DNA from 4 places in the Shewanella sp. SM73 genome. Region 3 is predicted to be linked to each of the others. Evidence: predicted binding sites of a transcription regulator. Region 3 holds the regulator's gene; each other region holds the start of a gene.
The links. The regulator MetJ, encoded in region 3, represses methionine synthesis genes. The targets are predictions, from matches to a motif close to TAGACGTCTAGACGTCTA.
Positions count from the first base shown of each region.

Region 1: a site for MetJ is predicted at 1,548-1,565, ahead of msrA (peptide-methionine (S)-S-oxide reductase MsrA). Genes of this name have one in related genera too.
Region 2: a site for MetJ is predicted at 1,308-1,325, ahead of metK (methionine adenosyltransferase). Genes of this name have one in related genera too.
Region 4: a site for MetJ is predicted at 1,684-1,701, ahead of serA (phosphoglycerate dehydrogenase). Genes of this name have one in related genera too.

Region 1 is NZ_JAKKRY010000001.1:626,835-631,659, forward strand. Features, by position in the region: gene pgm (phosphoglucomutase (alpha-D-glucose-1,6-bisphosphate-dependent)) at 1-938, shown strand, start outside; gene msrA (peptide-methionine (S)-S-oxide reductase MsrA) at 1,056-1,535, opposite strand; gene astE (succinylglutamate desuccinylase) at 1,866-2,900, shown strand; gene L5M51_RS02790 (thiamine pyrophosphate-dependent dehydrogenase E1 component subunit alpha) at 3,063-4,241, shown strand; gene L5M51_RS02795 (alpha-ketoacid dehydrogenase subunit beta) at 4,245-4,825, shown strand, end outside.
Region 2 is NZ_JAKKRY010000005.1:233,182-238,006, forward strand. Features, by position in the region: gene tkt (transketolase) at 1-922, opposite strand, end outside; gene metK (methionine adenosyltransferase) at 1,368-2,519, shown strand; gene L5M51_RS09750 (hypothetical protein) at 2,675-3,160, shown strand; partial or broken gene L5M51_RS09755 (transposase) at 3,238-3,566, shown strand; gene L5M51_RS09760 (TonB-dependent receptor domain-containing protein) at 3,680-4,825, opposite strand, start outside.
Region 3 is NZ_JAKKRY010000007.1:99,641-104,465, forward strand. Features, by position in the region: gene L5M51_RS11810 (bifunctional aspartate kinase/homoserine dehydrogenase II) at 1-1,002, opposite strand, end outside; gene metB (cystathionine gamma-synthase) at 1,014-2,177, opposite strand; gene metJ (met regulon transcriptional regulator MetJ) at 2,390-2,704, shown strand; gene L5M51_RS11825 (sulfite exporter TauE/SafE family protein) at 2,839-3,582, shown strand; gene nrfD (NrfD/PsrC family molybdoenzyme membrane anchor subunit) at 3,689-4,636, opposite strand; gene L5M51_RS11835 (4Fe-4S dicluster domain-containing protein) at 4,639-4,825, opposite strand, start outside.
Region 4 is NZ_JAKKRY010000005.1:331,722-336,546, reverse strand. Features, by position in the region: gene ygfZ (tRNA-modifying protein YgfZ) at 1-211, opposite strand, end outside; gene serA (phosphoglycerate dehydrogenase) at 366-1,595, opposite strand; gene L5M51_RS10225 (DUF2238 domain-containing protein) at 1,750-2,358, shown strand; gene L5M51_RS10220 (helix-turn-helix transcriptional regulator) at 2,753-3,418, shown strand; gene L5M51_RS10215 (curlin) at 3,584-4,825, opposite strand, start outside.

The sequences.
Region 1 (4,825 bases), on a different contig from region 3:
CGCTCGGTGGTTCAGGGATTTTCTACTGGGCACCGATTGCCGCGCGTTATGGGCTCGATATCACCTTAGTTAATGATAAAGTTGACCCAAGCTTTAGCTTTATGCCGCTGGATAAAGACGGCAAAATCCGCATGGATTGCTCGTCTCCCTATGCGATGGCAGGTTTACTCGCCCATAAAGAATCCTTTGATTTATGCCTTGGTAATGATCCTGACTATGACCGTCACGGCATCGTTTGCCCTGGTACGGGTTTGATGGATCCGAATCATTATCTTGCGGTCGCTATCGATTATTTACTGACACACAGACCAGATTGGAGCGATACCTTAGCCATAGGTAAAACCTTAGTATCGAGTGCGCTTATCGATAAAATCTGTGCTTTCCACGGCAAAACGTTACTCGAAGTGCCAGTGGGTTTTAAGTGGTTTGTCGATGGTTTAGCCGAAGCCACAATCGCCTTTGGCGGTGAAGAGAGTGCTGGCGCGGCATTTTTACGCCGTGATGGCTCTACTTGGTGTACGGATAAAGACGGTTTTATTCTAGGGTTACTTGCGGCAGAGATCCTTGCGGTGACAGGTAAAACCCCAGGTCAGCGTCACCAAGAGTTAGTAAAACAATTTGGCCAAAGCTTTTATAAGCGTATCGATAGCCCAATCAGTCTTGAAAACAAGGCCAAATTTGCGTTATTGAATGCTGAAACCTTAAATGCCACTGTGCTTGCGGGTGAGTCAATCGAAAACGTGTTAACCCATGCGCCGGGCAATAATGCGGCCATTGGTGGCATCAAAGTGACTACGGCGAATGGTTGGTTTGCGGCGCGTCCATCGGGCACGGAAGCGTTATTTAAGATCTACGGCGAAAGTTTTATCAGTGAGCAACATTTAGCTGAGATCATCAAAGATGCGCAGGCATTAATTGATAAGGCGCTAAACGCTTAATCCAGTAGTAGGTTTAGCTAACGCCTCAAAATAAAAAAACGCACTCAGATTTGAGTGCGTTTTTGTTTGTGTCTAATTCAGCTGTGAGTAGTTGATCTAATACTGATTTGACCGTACTTAGTATTCGATATGACAACTCGGTAAGTTATTCTTATCGATGTAATTTTGATGATATTCCTCAGCAACATGGAACTGTTGCAATGGCACAATTTCAGTGACGATATGGCGTAATCCCCAACGACCTGAGCGGGCAAAAGCTAATTTTGAGGCTTCTGCGGCCGCTTTTTGCTCACGGTCGTGGAAGAAAATGGTGCTGCGATATTGGGTGCCAATATCTCCGCCTTGCATGTTCAGACTCGTTGGATTGTGGTTTTTCCAAAATACATCGAGCAAGTCTTCATAACTGACAAGGGCGGGATCGAATTCCACTTGCACCACTTCGGCATGGCCCGTTTTGCCTTTTTTGACTTCTTCATAGGTTGTCGCCGCATTATTGCCGCCCATATAGCCGCAGGTGGCATTCGATACGCCGTTCACTTGTCTAAAAAAATACTCTACGCCCCAGAAACAGCCGGCACCAAAGGTTGCTAACGCCATAATTAAATCCAATAGAAGTCTAGATGGCTAAGAATTGTGATAAAACTTGAGTGCAAAAGCAAGCCTCAAGCTAGAATATTTATCATGGGAAATTCTTAGGGAATGTCCTAAGAATTTAACAATCAGCTTAGTTGAATGTCATTCCGCTTAAAACTGGGTCCTACGGCAATAAATGTCTGAGAACAGCACTAAAAACATGTGTTAGTATTGAAGCCGTTTTTTAGGTGCGAGTGAGACTAACCGCGGTGAGATAAATGCTTAAGTGGTCATTACTGCCTGTACTTATGCTATTGCGCCAATACTGTTACACATCATTATAAGGAGAATTCTGTGTTACAAGCTCTGTTAGATTCAAAGGATTTTTTAGCGCTCACCTTAGCCCATCCTGAACAGTTCGATGGCGAATTTTCATTTAACTTAGGCGATCATACTCAAGTGGAAGTGTGGGATACCGGTGTTATTGTTTTCGAACCAATACAGAATGAAGGAAAAGATATTGTGCTTTCCTGCGGTGTTCACGGTAACGAGACCGCGCCCATTGAACTCTGCAATAGCTTAATTAAACAACTTCTACAGCAAAAGATCATCGCAAAGCAGCGCACTTTATTTCTCATTGGTAACCCATTAGCGATTAATAACGGCACGCGGATTATTGACGAAAACATGAATCGTCTCTTTAGTGGTGAGCATTCCAATCCACCAGGGTTAGTGAACCCTGAGCGAGTACGCGCGAAAAAACTCGAAGCCTATGTCGATCGTTTTTATACTGCGGTTGCCGATGGACGTCAGCGCATCCATTATGATCTGCACACGGCGATGCGCGCCTCGAAGCATGAAAAGTTCGCTATCTATCCCTATCGTCCAGGGCGCGCCTTTAGCGGCGAGCAAATTATGTTTTTAGCCGCAAGCTGCGTCGATACAGTACTTTTCCACCATGAACCGACCACGACCTTCAGCTATTTTTCCTCTGAACGCTACGGTGCCGATGCCTTTACCATTGAGCTTGGCAAAGTGTATCCCATGGGGCAGAACGACATGACGCGTTTTATCGCCACCCATGAAATGTTCATGCGCTTGATCACCGCTAAGCCGTTGGAGCTGGATGAATTTGATGCCGATAAGGTTAACTTGTACCAAGTGTGCCGCGTCATCAATAAACATTTCGATGATTTTGAATTTACCTTCGCAACTGATGTCGAAAACTTCAGATCTTTCCCGAAGGGCTTTGTTTTAGCGCGGGAAGGTGGGCAAGAAATTAAAGTGGAGCACGAGTTTGAGTCTGTCGTGTTCCCTAATGCCAAAGTGCCTATTGGTAATCGCACTGTGATTTGCCTGATCCCTGCGGTGAATGCGGACGTGCGTTAGGCTTGTAAAGCAATATATACATGCGTGGCAGGGATAACTTGTGGTTTGAGCTATGCCAATGGTTGATAGGTAGTTTACGTTAACGTAATGTTCGTCGGGCATATTCGTATAAACAGACGCATCAAAACGCTTTGATGCGTAATGAGATAACAAGAGCACAATATGAGCAAAGCAACACCCAACACTGATACAGTGCACCGTGTCGGCTTCTTGGATAAGGCATCGCTACACATTCCTATCCTTCGAATTCTACAAGCCGACGGCACCACTTATGAAACCGCGGTTTTGCCTGTGATAGATGAAACCTTAGCCACTAAAATTTACGATACCTGTGTATTCACTCGGGTACTTGATGAACGTATGCTTGGTGCCCAGCGCCAAGGGCGCATCAGCTTCTACATGACCTGTACGGGTGAAGAAGCAGCGATTGTCGGCAGTGTGGCCGCACTCGATCAAGAAGATGTGATCCTCGCGCAATATCGCGAGCATGCGGCGCTGCGTTATCGCGGCTTTACCACTGAACAGTTTATGAATCAGATGTTCAGTAACGAGAAAGATCTTGGTAAAGGTCGCCAAATGCCAATCCATTACGGCAGTGCGGCATTGCATTATCAAACGATTTCGTCACCGTTAGCCACGCAAATCCCGCAGGCGACTGGTGTGGGCTACAGCTTAAAAATGCAAGGTAAGCGCAAAGTCGCGGTTTGTTATTTTGGCGAAGGCGCTGCATCGGAAGGGGATTTTCATGCTGGCCTAAACATGGCCGCGGTACTGAAATGCCCAGTGATTTTCTTCTGTCGTAACAATGGCTACGCGATTTCTACCCCCACTGAAGAGCAGTTTGCTGGAAACGGTATTGCCAGCCGCGGTGTGGGTTATGGCATGCACACCATTCGTGTAGACGGCAATGACATGTTGGCCGTGTTAGCGGCAACCCAGCAAGCCCGTGCCTATGCGATTGAGCATAATGCGCCTGTGCTGATTGAAGCCATGACTTACCGTCTCGGCGCACACTCTTCTTCAGACGATCCCTCAGGTTATCGCTCGAAAGATGAAGAAGCCAAGTGGCAGCAACACGATCCGGTTAAACGCTTCAAATTATGGCTTATCAACAAAGGTTGGTTGGCTGAAGCGGATGATGTGAAACTGCATGAGAAATATCGTGAAGAAGTATTGGCTGCGGTAAAAGTGGCTGAAAAAATTCCTGTGCCTATGCTGGATGAAATTATTGAAGATGTGTACGACAAGCCGACGCCAGTGCTGAAAAAGCAACTCGCCGAGCTTAAAGAACATATCAAGAAATATCCGCAAGCCTATCCAAAAAGTGCAGGGAGACTATAAGCCGTGGCTGAAATGAATATGTTACAGGCCGTCAATGAGGCCTTGTCGATTGCCATGCAAGCCGATGAACGCATGGTGGTTTTTGGTGAAGATGTGGGCCACTTTGGCGGGGTATTTCGCGCCACCTCCGGTCTTCAAGAAAAATTCGGTCGCGCTCGCTGCTTTAATACCCCGCTGACAGAGCAAGGTATTGCGGGTTTTGCCAATGGTTTAGCCTCAAATGGCATGACCGCCGTGGCTGAAATTCAATTCGCTGATTATATTTTTCCGGCGTTTGATCAAATCGTCAACGAGTCGGCTAAGTTCCGTTACCGTAGCGGTAATGAATTCGATGTCGGTGGATTAGTGTTCCGTACGCCCTATGGCGGCGGCATTGCGGGTGGCCATTATCACTCGCAATCACCTGAAGCCTATTTTACCCAGACGCCGGGATTAAAAGTCGTTGTGCCACGCAACCCTGAGCAAGCCAAAGGCCTGCTGTTGGCGTCAATCCGTGACAAAAACCCGGTGATCTTCTTTGAGCCTAAGCGTTTATATCGCGCATCGGTTGGCGAAGTGCCCGCGGGCGATTATGAAATTGAACT
Region 2 (4,825 bases), on a different contig from region 3:
TCCACGCAGCTTCACGTGCCGCACCGGCTTCTTTGGCATCCCAACCGGCATAAACATCAGCAGGGATTTCAAATGGTGCATGTGGCCAGCCAAGGAATTCACGGGCGGCTGCAATTTCTGCATCGCCTAGTGGCGCGCCGTGACAATCGTGGCTGCCAGATTTGTTGGGTGAACCAAAACCGATAATGGTTTTGCAGCAAATCATTGTTGGTTTATCGGTAACGGCTTTAGCCGCTTCGATAGCAGCACGGATTGCCGCGCTATCGTGACCGTCGACACCGGCAATAACATGCCAGCCGTAAGCTTCAAAACGTTTTGGCGTATCATCGGTGAACCAGCCTTCAACATGGCCATCGATAGAAATACCGTTATCATCCCAAAATGCGACCAGTTTACCTAAGCCTAAAGTACCGGCTAATGAACAGGCTTCGTGGGAAATACCTTCCATCAAACAGCCATCGCCGAGGAAGCAGTAAGTGTAGTGATCAACGATATCGTGACCATCACGGTTAAACTGTGCCGCTAAGGTTTTCTCAGCAATCGCCATACCGACAGCGTTGCTGATGCCCGCACCGAGTGGACCCGTTGTGGTTTCAACACCTGGGGTGTAACCGTATTCTGGGTGACCCGGTGTTTTAGAATGCAATTGACGGAACTGTTTTAGCTCTTCAATTGGTAATTCATAACCAGTCAGGTGAAGTAAAGAGTAAATCAGCATTGAACCGTGACCGTTGGAGAGGATAAAACGATCTCTATCTACCCATTTCGGATTGTTCGGGTTGTGCTTAAGGAAATCATTCCACAGCACTTCAGCAATATCTGCCATACCCATTGGGGCGCCGGGATGGCCTGAATTTGCTTTTTGAACTGCATCCATACTTAACGCACGGATTGCGTTTGCGAGTACTTTACGGGAAGACATGCTCTCTCCTGCTTGTTTGTGGGGTCTAGCGGGCAATTTGGATGCATATTTTCCCCTACATGCCAGTGTGACGCAAACTAAAATTACCATTCACTCAGCAAAAGATGGCCGAATATATACCCAAACAACTTGAAGATGCAGGATTCAGGTCGCTTGGGTATACAAGTCGCAGAAACAAGCCAGTCACTTTGCTCGCGTTTACTTGAGAGGGCATAGCAAGGATCACTTGTAATGGAGAAATAAATTTCTCAAAAACATAGCAAACTTAATACTATGAAATATAAGAAAAATAACCTATTTATGACTGAGCGTAGTCGTTTTCAGGTCACAATCTGAGAGGATTTTTTATTATCGGGGGTGATCGGCAATCGGATTTAAACTAAAATAGCCGTCTAGATGTAGATGCTTCTACACGTTTGAATGCTAACGACGAGATTTTCCTACTATGGCAAAGCACTTGTTTACTTCTGAGTCGGTCTCAGAAGGTCATCCCGATAAGATTGCAGATCAGATTTCTGATGCTGTGCTAGATGCAATTCTGGCTCAAGATCCAAAAGCACGCGTAGCGTGTGAAACTTATGTCAAAACTGGCATGGTATTAGTAGGTGGTGAAGTAACTACCTCTGCCTGGGTTGATATTGAAGAAATCACCCGTAAAACGGTGCGTGAAATTGGTTATACCCATTCAGATATGGGGTTTGATGCAGACTCATGCGCAGTATTAAACGCCATTGGTAAGCAATCACCCGACATTAATCAAGGTGTAGACCGCGCAGACCCTGCAGAGCAAGGTGCTGGCGATCAAGGGTTAATGTTTGGCTATGCCAACAACGAAACCGACATTCTGATGCCTGCACCTATCACCTATGCCCACGCATTAGTGAAACGTCAGTCTGAAGTGCGTAAAAATGGCACGCTACCTTGGTTACGCCCAGATGCGAAAAGCCAAGTCACGTTTGCCTATGATGATGGCAAAATTGTCGGTATTGATGCTGTCGTATTGTCGACTCAGCACAGAGATGACGTTTCACAAGCCGACTTAATTGAAGGCGTGATGGAAACCATCATCAAGCCAGTATTACCAGCTCAATGGCTAAACAAAGACACTAAGTTCTTTATCAACCCAACTGGCCGTTTTGTTATCGGTGGCCCAGTAGGCGATTGCGGCTTAACCGGTCGTAAGATCATCGTTGATACCTACGGCGGCATGGCCCGTCATGGTGGTGGCGCATTCTCTGGTAAAGATCCATCAAAAGTGGACCGTAGCGCAGCATACGCTGCCCGTTATGTGGCAAAAAACATAGTTGCAGCAGGTCTTGCTGATCGCTGTGAAATCCAAGTGTCTTACGCTATTGGTGTAGCAGAACCTACCTCTATCAGCATCGAGACCTTCGGTACCGGTAAAGTGTCTGAAGAAGTGCTGATCAAGTTAGTCCGTCAACACTTTGAACTGCGCCCATACGGTTTAACGGCCATGCTAGATTTAGCACGTCCAATTTATCAAGCGACCGCCGCTTATGGCCACTTTGGTCGCAGCGAATTCCCATGGGAAGCGACTGATAAAGCCGAAATATTGCGCGCTGACGCGGGTCTATAGTCTTAATTCATTTCAATTTTTACACTTAAGACCCATAAAAAACCGCTACCCAGCGGTTTTTTTATGCCTGACATTTAGTTAGATTAATAGTGCTAAGACAAATATGGCAAGATAAAAAGCAGCATATACACAGACCATTAGAGTGCACTGATCCCATGACCGATAACGCCATCTTATTACAGCAACTTCAATCTTGTGCATGGGCTGCCAACGTAGGTCAGCCAGAGGAAACAGCAAAGACATACGGCACATTAGAGGAGATCGCCGCTTTTCTTGAATCCGATCCTGAAGCCTTTTTTGAAACACCTTACGAAATCCAATATGAAAGCCTGTGTGTAACAGATCATGACTTGGCTAATTCGTTAAAAACAAAGGCAGTAGTAAATGATGTGCATGCTTGGATTTCTGACAGCGAAGTCGATGAAATTTCTAAGTCAGCTTACCTCGCCACTTGGAAAATTATTCCCGTTGCAGAAATATGCGCGCTGACATCCGATGACGCTAATACGCTCGCAACACTGCTCCTAGCTGACGTTAAACTTTCAGCCTTTACGAGTGAACGCCTATCTTGGTATCTCTGTGGAAGAATACCCTTTGGTTATATTGGTACTTACCCAAACGGGCAATGGCTGATTCTTTAGGCTTATACGCTAGCACCTTTAATGTTTCTGACTTCATCTAGGATCTATTGAGCTTTCGAGGATGATTTTTAGAGAGCATGCCAATACTGATGCTAACCAATGCACGCTGGGAAACACTATTTCATTTAATGAAAAGCACAGGCCGTGTTTATGATAAACCTGAACATAGACAAACATTCGAAGGCATTCTTTACCACCTTCTAGCAGGCCCCCCTTAGCAAGATTTACCCAAAGAGTTGGACCATTGGAATACGGTCTTTAGACGGTTTTATTTATGATCTAAAAAAACATTCAGGCCTATTTATTCAAAGCTTTAGTGAAAATGGCCGACACGGAATGGGTCTTTATTGATGGCTCGATAGTGCAGACTCACCAGCACAGTGCAGGTGCACTGAGTCATGAGTCATGAGAGTTACCTTATTGTTTAATTGGTAGTGGATACCTTTATCAAACGGGTAACTCTCAGTTTTATCTGTCGCCCATGAATATCAAATAATGGCTAATGCACAGAGTATTCGTTTAGAAACGTACATTCATACCAACCCAGAAGTTACGGGCCTTATCTTTGTTATTAAAATCATCAACGTAAGATGCTGTGTATCCGTTTTGGCCATTGTCGTCAGAGACACAAGTGGTGCTAGTGTCACTACATTCGGTGAAGACAATATCGTATGAAGTAAAATCTTTATCAAACAAGTTATTTACTCGCATGTTGAAGGTGACAAACTCACTCGCCTGATAAGAACCACCAAGATGGAACACGTTATAACCCTTATAGTAGAGTGCAGCATCATTAATGATATCCCAAGAGCGATAACGTTTAGCACGGTATTCAGAGGTCAAGAATACGTTAAATGAGTCGGTCAACTCCCATTTTAATGTCGCGTTTGCCATATGCTTGGCACTGTTGCCGAGTGGACGGCCTTGCTCTGCACCGCTTTTCTGCTCGCTATCTGTGTAGGTATAATTAGCATTTAACGTTAAGGCATCTAGAATTTCCCAACGTCCCGCGAGCTCAGCACCTTGAATAGTAACTTTATCTATGTTGACTGTTTTGCTACTGACTGCATAACCTAAATCAGCATATTCACCCGCATCGGAACATTCTATGCTCGTACCTTTACCACAGGGTTGTGAAGCAATCTTATCGTCAAAGTCATTTTTAAAGATAGTGACGTTAAAATTATGGCCATCGGGATGAGACCAATACAAGGCGACTTCGCTGGACACACTGGTTTCAGCTTCGAGATCTGGGTTACCAAATTGCGGTGAGGTTCCTTGGCCACCAAAGCCAACGACACCATCATACAATTGTGTGGTTTTAGGTGTTTTAAAACCTGTGCTCACCCCACCTTTTACTGTCCACTCATTATTAATGGTGTAAACACCGTATAGACGTGGGCTGAGTTGGTTGCCAAATATTTCATGATCATCATGACGTAAACCCGCAGTAACAGATAAATCAGAAGTCATGCTCCATGTATCTTCAGCAAAAACAGACCACATATTGTGTTCTTGTACTGCGCCCGGCGTACCTTCTTCCATACCAAATACACCGTCTTTCAACTCACCACGAATCACCTGCGCCCCCGTCACTGCGACATGATTTCCTGCAGCTTCAAATGGAATATCGAGTTTCATATCAAGCGTATATTGATTACTTGC
Region 3 (4,825 bases):
CAATGGCGTTAAACCCGCGGCAATCAATAAATCTAATAAACGAGTTAACTCCCCTGTGAGTTTAAAGCCGAACAGGACAACAGCATTGAGGTTAGTCACCACAGGCGCGCTCGCCGACGAACTGTGGGGCGCGATCAAGGTAAAGTCGGTGTGGGATGCATAACTTGAGCGTACCGCTAAACTCACTTCGGTATTAAACAAAGGCTGCAGAGTGCGCGAATGTAATACTGGCGAGCCTAAACGCGCGAGGCGATCGGCTTCGGCAAGTGACATGCTTTTCAGTAACTTGGCATCGTTGATTTTATTAGGATCGGCGTTGAACACCCCTTCCACATCGGTCCAAATAGTCACGCGCTCGATATCGGCGAGACTAGCAATCAGGCTGGCGCTAAAATCTGAACCATTACGGCCAAGTAATAGGGTATCGCCACGCTCGTTAGCGCAGATAAAACCTGTGATCACTAAGCGTTCATTGGGATGCGCGGCTAATAGGGCTTGTACTTTAGCGCGGGATTCTTGTACCCGAATTTGCGGTACAGCGGCTTCATCGGCCACTAAAATTGAACAGGCATCCACATGGCTTGCCGCCACGCCAGATTCGCGCAGTAGCGCCGCCATTAAACGTGCCGACCAACGTTCGCCAAAGCTCACCACATGATTGATTTGGTATTCGTTGCGCTCGTCTAAAGACAACAAGCTGATGAGTTGCGCTTTATCTGTGGCCAAACGCTCACGCAGATCGCGGGCTTGTTCATTCGACAACAACTGCTCAATCAACCCCTGTTGGTAGCTGATCAGCACTTGTAATTCTTCTTGCCATAGCTGACCCGCATCACGCAGCGCTAATAATTTATACAGGAAATTCGTGCTTTTACCCGCCGCAGAGACCACCACGAGATCATCACTATGACCGTGGGTTAACAGGATATGGGCGACTCGGCGATAACAATCGGCATCCGCTAAACTGGAGCCACCAAATTTATGTAAGTGACAACGTGCCATCTATTATTCCTCTACTGACAAGCCGCAACGGCGGCTAATCCTGCTTGAATATCTGCAACTAAATCGGCGGCATCTTCAATACCCACCGATAGACGCAATAGGGTGTCCTTAATACCAGCCTCAAAACGCGCCTGCGGCTCCATGGCTCTGTGGGTCATAGTGGCGGGCACTGCCACTAAACTTTCGACGCCACCTAAACTTTCCGCCACGCTAAATAAGCTGAGTGCACCTAAAAAGGCCACGACTTCGGCCTCGCCGCCCTTGAGCTCAAAACTCAGCATAGCGCCAAAGCCTTTTTGTTGCTTGGCTGCAATCCCATGACCTGGGTGATCCGCAAGACCAGGGTAATAAACTTTGCTCACTACAGGGCTTTGCGTTAATACCTCAACAATGCGCTGGGCATTGGCTTGATGTTCACGAATTCGCACCGCTAAGGTACGTAGGCCGCGCAGGGTCAGATAACTGTCGAAGGCCGATCCCGTTAAGCCTAGAGTGTTCGACCACCAATGTAAGCTTTCGCCGATTTGCGCATTTTTGGCGACCACAGCGCCGCCGACCACATCGCTATGACCATTGATATATTTAGTGGTGGAGTGGATAACGATATCCGCGCCTAACAATAGGGGTTGTTGCAATATCGGCGATAAAAAAGTGTTATCGACCACCACCAGCGCGCCGACCTCATGGCTCGCCTTAGCAATGGCTTCGATATCTACCACACGCAATAACGGGTTCGATGGGGTTTCGAGCCACACCATCTTAGGATTCTGCGCAATGGCGGCGGCTAACGCTTGGCTGTCGGTTTGGTCGACCACAATGAGCTTAAACTGGCCTTTCTTCGCCAAGTTGGTAAATAAACGGTAGGAACCGCCGTAACAATCGTGGGGCACGACCAATAGGTCATCGGGGCCGAGCAAAGTGGTCACTAAGGTGATGGCCGCCATGCCAGTGCACGTCACTATGCCAGTGGCGCCCTTTTCTAATTGCGCTAATGCTTCGCCTAAAATGCAGCGCGTTGGATTGCCTGAACGACTGTAATCGAATTCGCGGGGATTTTTATGACCATCGAAGGCGTAATTAGTCGACAAATAAATCGGTGGCACAACTGCGCCATATTGAGTATCGCTTTCGATACCCTGACGCACTGCCAGTGTGGCTAATTGACGCTCTGCCATGGGTGGACTCCTAAATTCGATAGACTGATAGAGATGTCTGGACGTCTAAATGTACCTAAGCCCAACGCCATCGTCAATAGGCGTGAAGACGTTTAGACGTCTAAACATAAAGAAATCTGTTTGCAATCACAAAGAAATAGTAGCAATAATTTGACTGTTCTTTGTAAGGGTTTAAAATCTGCCCCGAATTTAGCGTTATAACAGGTGAGTCAATGACTGAATGGAATGGGGAATACATCAGCCCCTATGCTGAACATGGCAAGAAGAATGAACAAGTAAAAAAAATTACTGTGTCTATTCCGCTCAAAGTGCTTAAGGTCCTCACGGACGAACGTACTCGTCGTCAGGTCAATAATTTGCGTCACGCCACCAACAGCGAGCTGTTGTGTGAGGCATTTTTGCACGCCTACACTGGCCAGCCATTGCCCAACGATGACGATCTGTCAAAAGATAATCCAGACAGCATTCCCGCAGAAGCCAAGTTGTTGATGGATCAAATGGGAATCGAGTGGGAAGACATGGAATAGCGACTCGTCGCTTTCAAAGTCATATCACAGTGCTCATCAATAGGGATCGTTAACGATCCCTTTTTGTTTATACCCAAGCGACTTCAAACTTTAAATTTCACCATCTTGAGTTGGTTTGGGATATAGGAAATCCTATGTTTTCTATGATAGATCCACAGACACTCGCCTTAGCCTCGCTGGTCGTGTTTCTGGGCGCCTTAACCCAAAGTCTGATTGGGTTTGGGCTTGCGGTTGTCGCCAGTCCTTTGCTGTATATCGTCGATCCACAACTTGTACCTGCGCCTGTTATTGCTATGGGTTTCTCCATCGCCCTGCTGACCTTAGTGCGTGAACGCGGTCACTTAGAATTCAATGGCTTGCAATATGCGCTCCTAGGTCGCGTGCCCGGCGGTTTTATCGGCGCGAGCCTGTTGCTGTTTGCGCCTCAACCCATACTGGGTTTATCCATCGCCGCCATTGTGACTGTCGCAGTGATCCTCAGCCTGTATAAATTCAGCCTGCCAGTGAATAAGAAAACCCTCTTCGGTGCGGGCGTGGTTTCAGGGATCTTCGGCAATATCGCCGCGATTGGTGGCCCGCCGATGGCGATTTTGTTGGCAGGCAAAGATGCCTCGCAGTTTCGCGCAGCGCTGTCGGCCTTCTTCATTTTTAGCTCCATGATTGCACTGATCATTTTAGCAATCACTGGCTTATTAGAATTAAAACATCTGTGGCTGTCGTTGATGCTGCTCCCCTCAGTGATTTTAGGTTACTTAGTCGCAGGACGATTAGTGGGCCGTGTCGATAAAGAGAAGACAAAGATGGCGACGTTAGTCCTGTGCAGTATCAGCGCCTTAGTGCTAACGGTGAAGTCGGTTATCGAGTTATTACCCCAATAAGCCTCCTGCTTATACTGGCAAACCTTCTCACGATTCAAACAATAAAAAAGCACTGACATTGCCAGTGCTTTTTCTTTATCTATCAATATGTAAAGCCAGCTTACACTCAGCTTAAATAGCTTTGCCCTGCGTACACAATAAAGTGTCTTAAGGCGAGTACGCCCGTTAAGCTCGCACAAGCCACCATGATCATCGCGCCCTTAGTGTGGCGAGTCGCGGCGGGTAGCAGCATAAACAGCAATGGAATACCAAAACCTATACCGACAACGCCTATCCAGAACACGCTTGCCCATAACCCAGAAGTTAACGATGCTAAGGCCGCAGCCGCCGCGCCGCCCTTGAAGTACAAGGCGCAGAACAACATGAACAGGAACAGGATTTCAATCGCCATCACAGGCAATTCTAAACCGTGCATCTTCACTAAGGTTTTGTCGTGGCTGTCCGTCTTAAACATCAGCAACGCCAGTACCGCATTTGCCGCAGCGCCCGCCGATAGACCTGACACTAAAAACAGCGCAGGCAGTACCGCAGTGTTGAGCATAGGGTAAGCATTCATCGCCGAAATTAAGAAGCCAGTGTAAGCCCCCACGCCAATGGCGAGGACAAACAACAATACTTCAATCAGCTTTCGAAATGGCATAAGTAACTTAGCGATAGGCGTTAGGAAACCCAAACCCCATTTTGGTAAGTCATCCCGCAGCACAATAATGGCGTACGCAAAAGCTAAGGGAGAATACGCCAGCAGCGCCAGCACCCCGATTGCCATCACAGACTGGAAGTTATAGTGAATTAAGATCAACCAGAAGTGGAATGGTTTGGTTAAGTCAAACACTAAGCAAGCTAGACCTAAGCTAATTGCTACAGGCCCAATAATGGCTGCCGCCTTAAGAATGCTGCTTTCGGCTCCCACGCTGAGTTCCTTATTCGCCCAGCGCAAACCAATGCCAATCAGTAAACTGCCCGCGGATAACCCCGCCATAAACAGGTAAACGGCGATGACCCAGTGCCAAGTGACAGGATCATATTGCGCCATGTCGCCCCAAGTATTGTTCATAATCAAATCCCCCCTCTTTTGGTAGGAACGCGATATACCCTAGGTTTAGTGCCCAAATGGGTTTTATCTTGGTAAGTGATTTTAGTGTTGAGCATGATGGCCACTTCACTCTGCGGATCATTAGCATCACCAAACACTAAGGCATCGGTTGGACACACAGTCACACACGCCGGCTCTTCGCCCCGTGCT
Region 4 (4,825 bases), on a different contig from region 3:
CCAGCATTTTACCTTTAGGATCGCAATGGGCGCCCCAGCGCCATTGATCTGTGGCCAATGAGCTGATATCTGTGGTCACTTGGCCATGGATAAAACTGCGGCCTTGTTCTCCAACGACTTTGATGAGGCCCAAATGAGATAAGTTGGCAAGCATAAGTGGAGGCAAGGTAGCGTCCAGATCCCAATGGGGCGTAGAAACTGAAATAGTCATAGCGAGATCCTGAAAATGAAGACGATGTGAGAGGCTAGATTGTAACGGAATTCCAGTTGGCTCAAAAGCATAAGGCGCACATATCTGTGAATGATCTGTGCGCCTTATTATGTGTGCTTTAGTCGATAGGCTTAAAGCGAGTGGAGTTTAAAGTTTAAAACAGCACGCGGGTACGCAATGTACCTTCAATGGCTTTAAGTTCAACTAAGGCTTCTTCCGCTTGAGTTGTGTCGACTTCCATCACGACATAACCAATTTCTGCGGTGGTCTGCAAATATTGGGCGGCGATGTTGATGCCTTTTTCCGAGAAGGCTTGGTTGATCTTGATCAACACGCCCGGACGGTTTTGGTGAATATGCAGCAAGCGCGAGGTGCCTTTATGCGTTGGTAATGACACTTCAGGGAAGTTAACCGCAGAAACGGTTGAGCCGTTGTCTGAGTATTTAGCGAGCTTACCCGCGACTTCGATACCAATGTTTTCTTGGGCTTCGGCCGTGCTACCGCCGACGTGCGGCGTGAGGAGAACATTGTCTAAACCGCGTAGAGGACTGATAAATTCATCGTCATTCGATTGTGGTTCAACGGGGAATACATCGATTGCTGCACCTGCGAGGTGACGTTCTTTTAACGCAACGGTTAAAGCTTCAATATCGACTACAGTACCGCGTGATGCGTTGATAAAGATGCTGCCCTTTTTCATTGCTGCAAACTCGGCAGCGCCTATCATGTCTTTTGTTTGTGGAGTTTCAGGGACATGTAAGCTTACTACATCAGCTTGTGCTAATAGGAGTTCCAACGAATGGACTTGTTGTGCGTTACCTAGTGGCAGTTTGTCTTCGATATCGAAGAACACGACACGCATACCTAAGGTTTCCGCCAGAATGCCAAGCTGAGTACCAATATGGCCGTAACCAATTACACCTAAGGTTTTACCACGCACTTCATAGCTGCCCGCTGCGGTTTTCATCCAGCCACCACGGTGAGCGATAGCGTTGCGTTCAGGGATACCCCGCATCAACATAATGATTTCGCCAATCACGAGTTCGGCAACACTGCGAGTGTTTGAGAATGGCGCGTTAAATACTGGGATACCAAGGGATTCGGCGGTGGCAAGGTCAACTTGGTTGGTTCCAATACAGAAACATCCTATCGCGATTAACTTCTCGGCACGTTTCAGCACCTCTGCAGTTAATTGGGTACGCGAACGAAGTCCCACAAAATGCGCATCTTTAATGGACTCAAGTAAGGCTTCATCGCTTAAGGAAGCTTTGTGGTATTCGATATTGGTGTATCCCGCACGTTCAAATACATCGACCGCAGATTGGTGGACGCCTTCCAACAGCAGGATCTTGATCTTATCCTTGTCCAGCGAATGTTTCGCCATGATATGGGTACCCTCTAATTAATAGAAATGTTTCTTATGATATGCTCACAACCTTCACCCACCAAAGTAGCACTTTTTTTGCTCAGTGTGGAGGGCTAGATGGCTAAAGTTAATATTCTAAATTTAGAACAATATCGCATAAGAGGAAGAAACATTGAATAACAAAATCGCATGGTGCGGTATTTACCTCTCAGTTTTGGTGTGGTCGGCGATAAAACCCGCAGATCCTTTCACGTGGTGGCTCGAAGCCTTGCCTGCATTGATTGCTGTACCGATTTTATTCTTTACTCGCAAACGTTTTCCACTGACACCTTTAGTATATTTTCTCGTCTTAATACACTGCTGTGTGTTGTTTGTAGGTGCTCATTATACTTACGCTGAAGTGCCGTTATTCGACACGATTGCCGATTGGATGGGTTCAGAACGTAATAATTACGATAAAGTGGGTCATTTTGCGCAAGGTTTTATCCCAGCCATGCTCGCCCGTGAAATTATGTTGCGTAATCAAGCTGTTAAACCTGGGGCTTGGTGTGCGTTTCTTGCCACTTGTTTTGTACTCGCTTTTTCGGCGTTTTATGAACTGATCGAATGGTGGGTTGCCGTGGCAACTGGCGAAGGGGCTGAAGCCTTTTTAGGGACTCAAGGCTATGTATGGGATACCCAATCTGACATGTTTCTTGCCCTCATTGGTGCTATTGTCGCGTTAGCTTTACTGTCTCGTTTTCAAGATAAACAAATCGCGAGACTCAAGCAGAGGATTTAGCGGCTAAAAGTGGGTGATGCTCTCTGTTTGAGTTGTAAGACTTTTTTCCCTGAAATATATGGTGTGAGTGTGATGACATTGAGTTGTCATACTTTAGTGTTGTTATTGTGTTTTCTTTGTGTTGCAACTTTGGATTGATAACGTCATAGTTGGAAAGTATTAGGTGCTGGGCGTTGGCCAAGTAAAACGGTATTTTTGACTGTTATTCCATTTTATTGTGGTGAGTTAGTCGAACCTACTAGCATTAAACAGGGAATAGTACATTTGGGTGATGTTTTTCAATCGTTAACTAGTCAGAATTAACTAGGTTAATGGAATGTTGAAAAATCTAACTAAAAAGACGAGTCAAACATACCATTTTGCAATAGAGAATACTTTTCAGGGAGGAGAGTCATTGAGCACAATTAATGAATTGGTTTTTTTACACCAAATGGCCGCGCCATGTCATTTAGCGTTACTCGCTGAATCCATAGGTTTGAAAACGCGTATAGTAAAGCATGCGGCAGAACTGGATTTAGACAAGAGTCGCCGTAGTTTTTATCTGATCACCCAAAAAGGTTCAGCATTAGATAACAAAGGGATACCTCTGTTAGCTTCGCGATTAGTGTCACATTTTCCTGTGGCGCTGTATCAAGTTGAGCGAGACTCCTTAGACCAAGAATCTGCAATGTTGCTCGGCATTCGAGGTATTTTATTTGCCGATCAACGTATGGATCTGATGTTAACGGGTTTACGTAAAATGGTGGCAGAGGAACTTTGGTACGATAGAACTTTGCTAAGCAAAATGTTTCGCCGTGTCGTACAAAAGTTAGAAGGTAATAATGAGATGCCCTCTGATACTGTAGCTATGCTGCAGATGCTGACATCCCGTGAACGCACTATCATTCAATTCGTATCGAGTGGTGCGAGGAATAAAGAAATCGCTCATAGGTTATGTATCAGCGAACATACAGTGAAGGCGCATATTTCTTCTATTTTCCGCAAGACACAGTCTCGTAATCGGGTTGAGCTTTTACGTTGGGCGCAAACCTATCAAACTCACTTTGAGCTGTGCAGTTAGTCAGTTAAAGATATTGGTCGTTAGCTTTTCGCTGTGAGTGGTTAATGATTGCTGGCATATCAACATAGAAAAGCGGGAATGTTTATTTAAACATTCCCGCTTTTTGTTTAACACCCATTTTATAAACCACCAAAGAGTTTAGCTGTGGTGGTTTAACAGTATTGATTAGTATTGCACTACAGTGGCAACGTTCATATTGCCTGATTGGTTCACGTTGATGCTGTTGTTAGTGCCCGCTTGAGAACCTAACACTAAGTTGTCATTACCCGTTTGAGTGATTGACAGGCTGTTATTGTCACCGCTAACGCCAAATGAATTTGAAGCAAATGAAGTGTCGTTATCGCCGCCTACCCAGTTACCGTTTCCTGATTGAGTAATTTGCGCGGTGTTTTCATCACCTTCAATAATCAGGTCAATAACGTTAAGATCGCCACTTTGAAGTGCGCTGACATCGGCATTGTTGTTGCCAGCAACAGAAATCAATGTTTCGTTCTCAGCGCCATCTTGCTCAACATCAACTTCGTTATCGCTACCCACGGCATCTACATAAGCAAAGTTCTCATCGCCTTCTTGGCTAACTTCAATACTGTTATCTTCACCATCAGCAAAGGCAATGATTTCGTTGTTATCGCCTTTAGAAGATAAATCGAAGTCATTATCTGTACCGTATGCACCAAAGGTTGCGAAGTTCGCATCGCCTTTTTGTTTCAAGTCAACGTCGTTGCTATCGCCCCATACTTGGAACTCCGCACCGTTGACATCGCCTTTTTGAGTGATAGTAATATCGTTATCATCACCTTGGATATCTGCCACTAAAGTATCACCGATAGTGTTGCCGCTGCCATTTTGGGTAATATCGACACTGTTGTCATCACCCGTAGTCATAGCAAGATAAGCCGTGTTGCCGTTACCTTTTTGATCCATTGAAATATCGTTGTCGCTGCCGGCCAGTGCGTAAACGAAGCCAACATGGTTATCACCTTTTTGGACCATGTCTACTGTGTTGTCATTACCTGCAATACCTTTCGCTGCGCCAAAGTTATTGTTACCCGCTTGATTAACAGAAACGTCGTTGTTGTTACCCACGTTAGCGGTTAAGTCGAGAGCGATTAAACCTGCTTGGTTGTTGTCACCGATTTGTGTGATTTTACCGTCGTTGTTGCTGCCTTCAACGCGAAAAACTGCAAAGTTTGCGTCGCCTTCTTGCTCAACAAACACGCTGTTTTCAGCGCCAGTGATTTCAACTTGGCTTTCGTTGACTTCGCCTAATTGGTTAACGAATACCGTGTTATCGTTGCCAGTAACATCGCTACTGCTTTGGTTAAAGAAACCATCTTGCGACACATTTACATTGTTGTTGTCACCTACAACATTTGCACTTGCCACATGCCAGTCAACTTGTTGCGT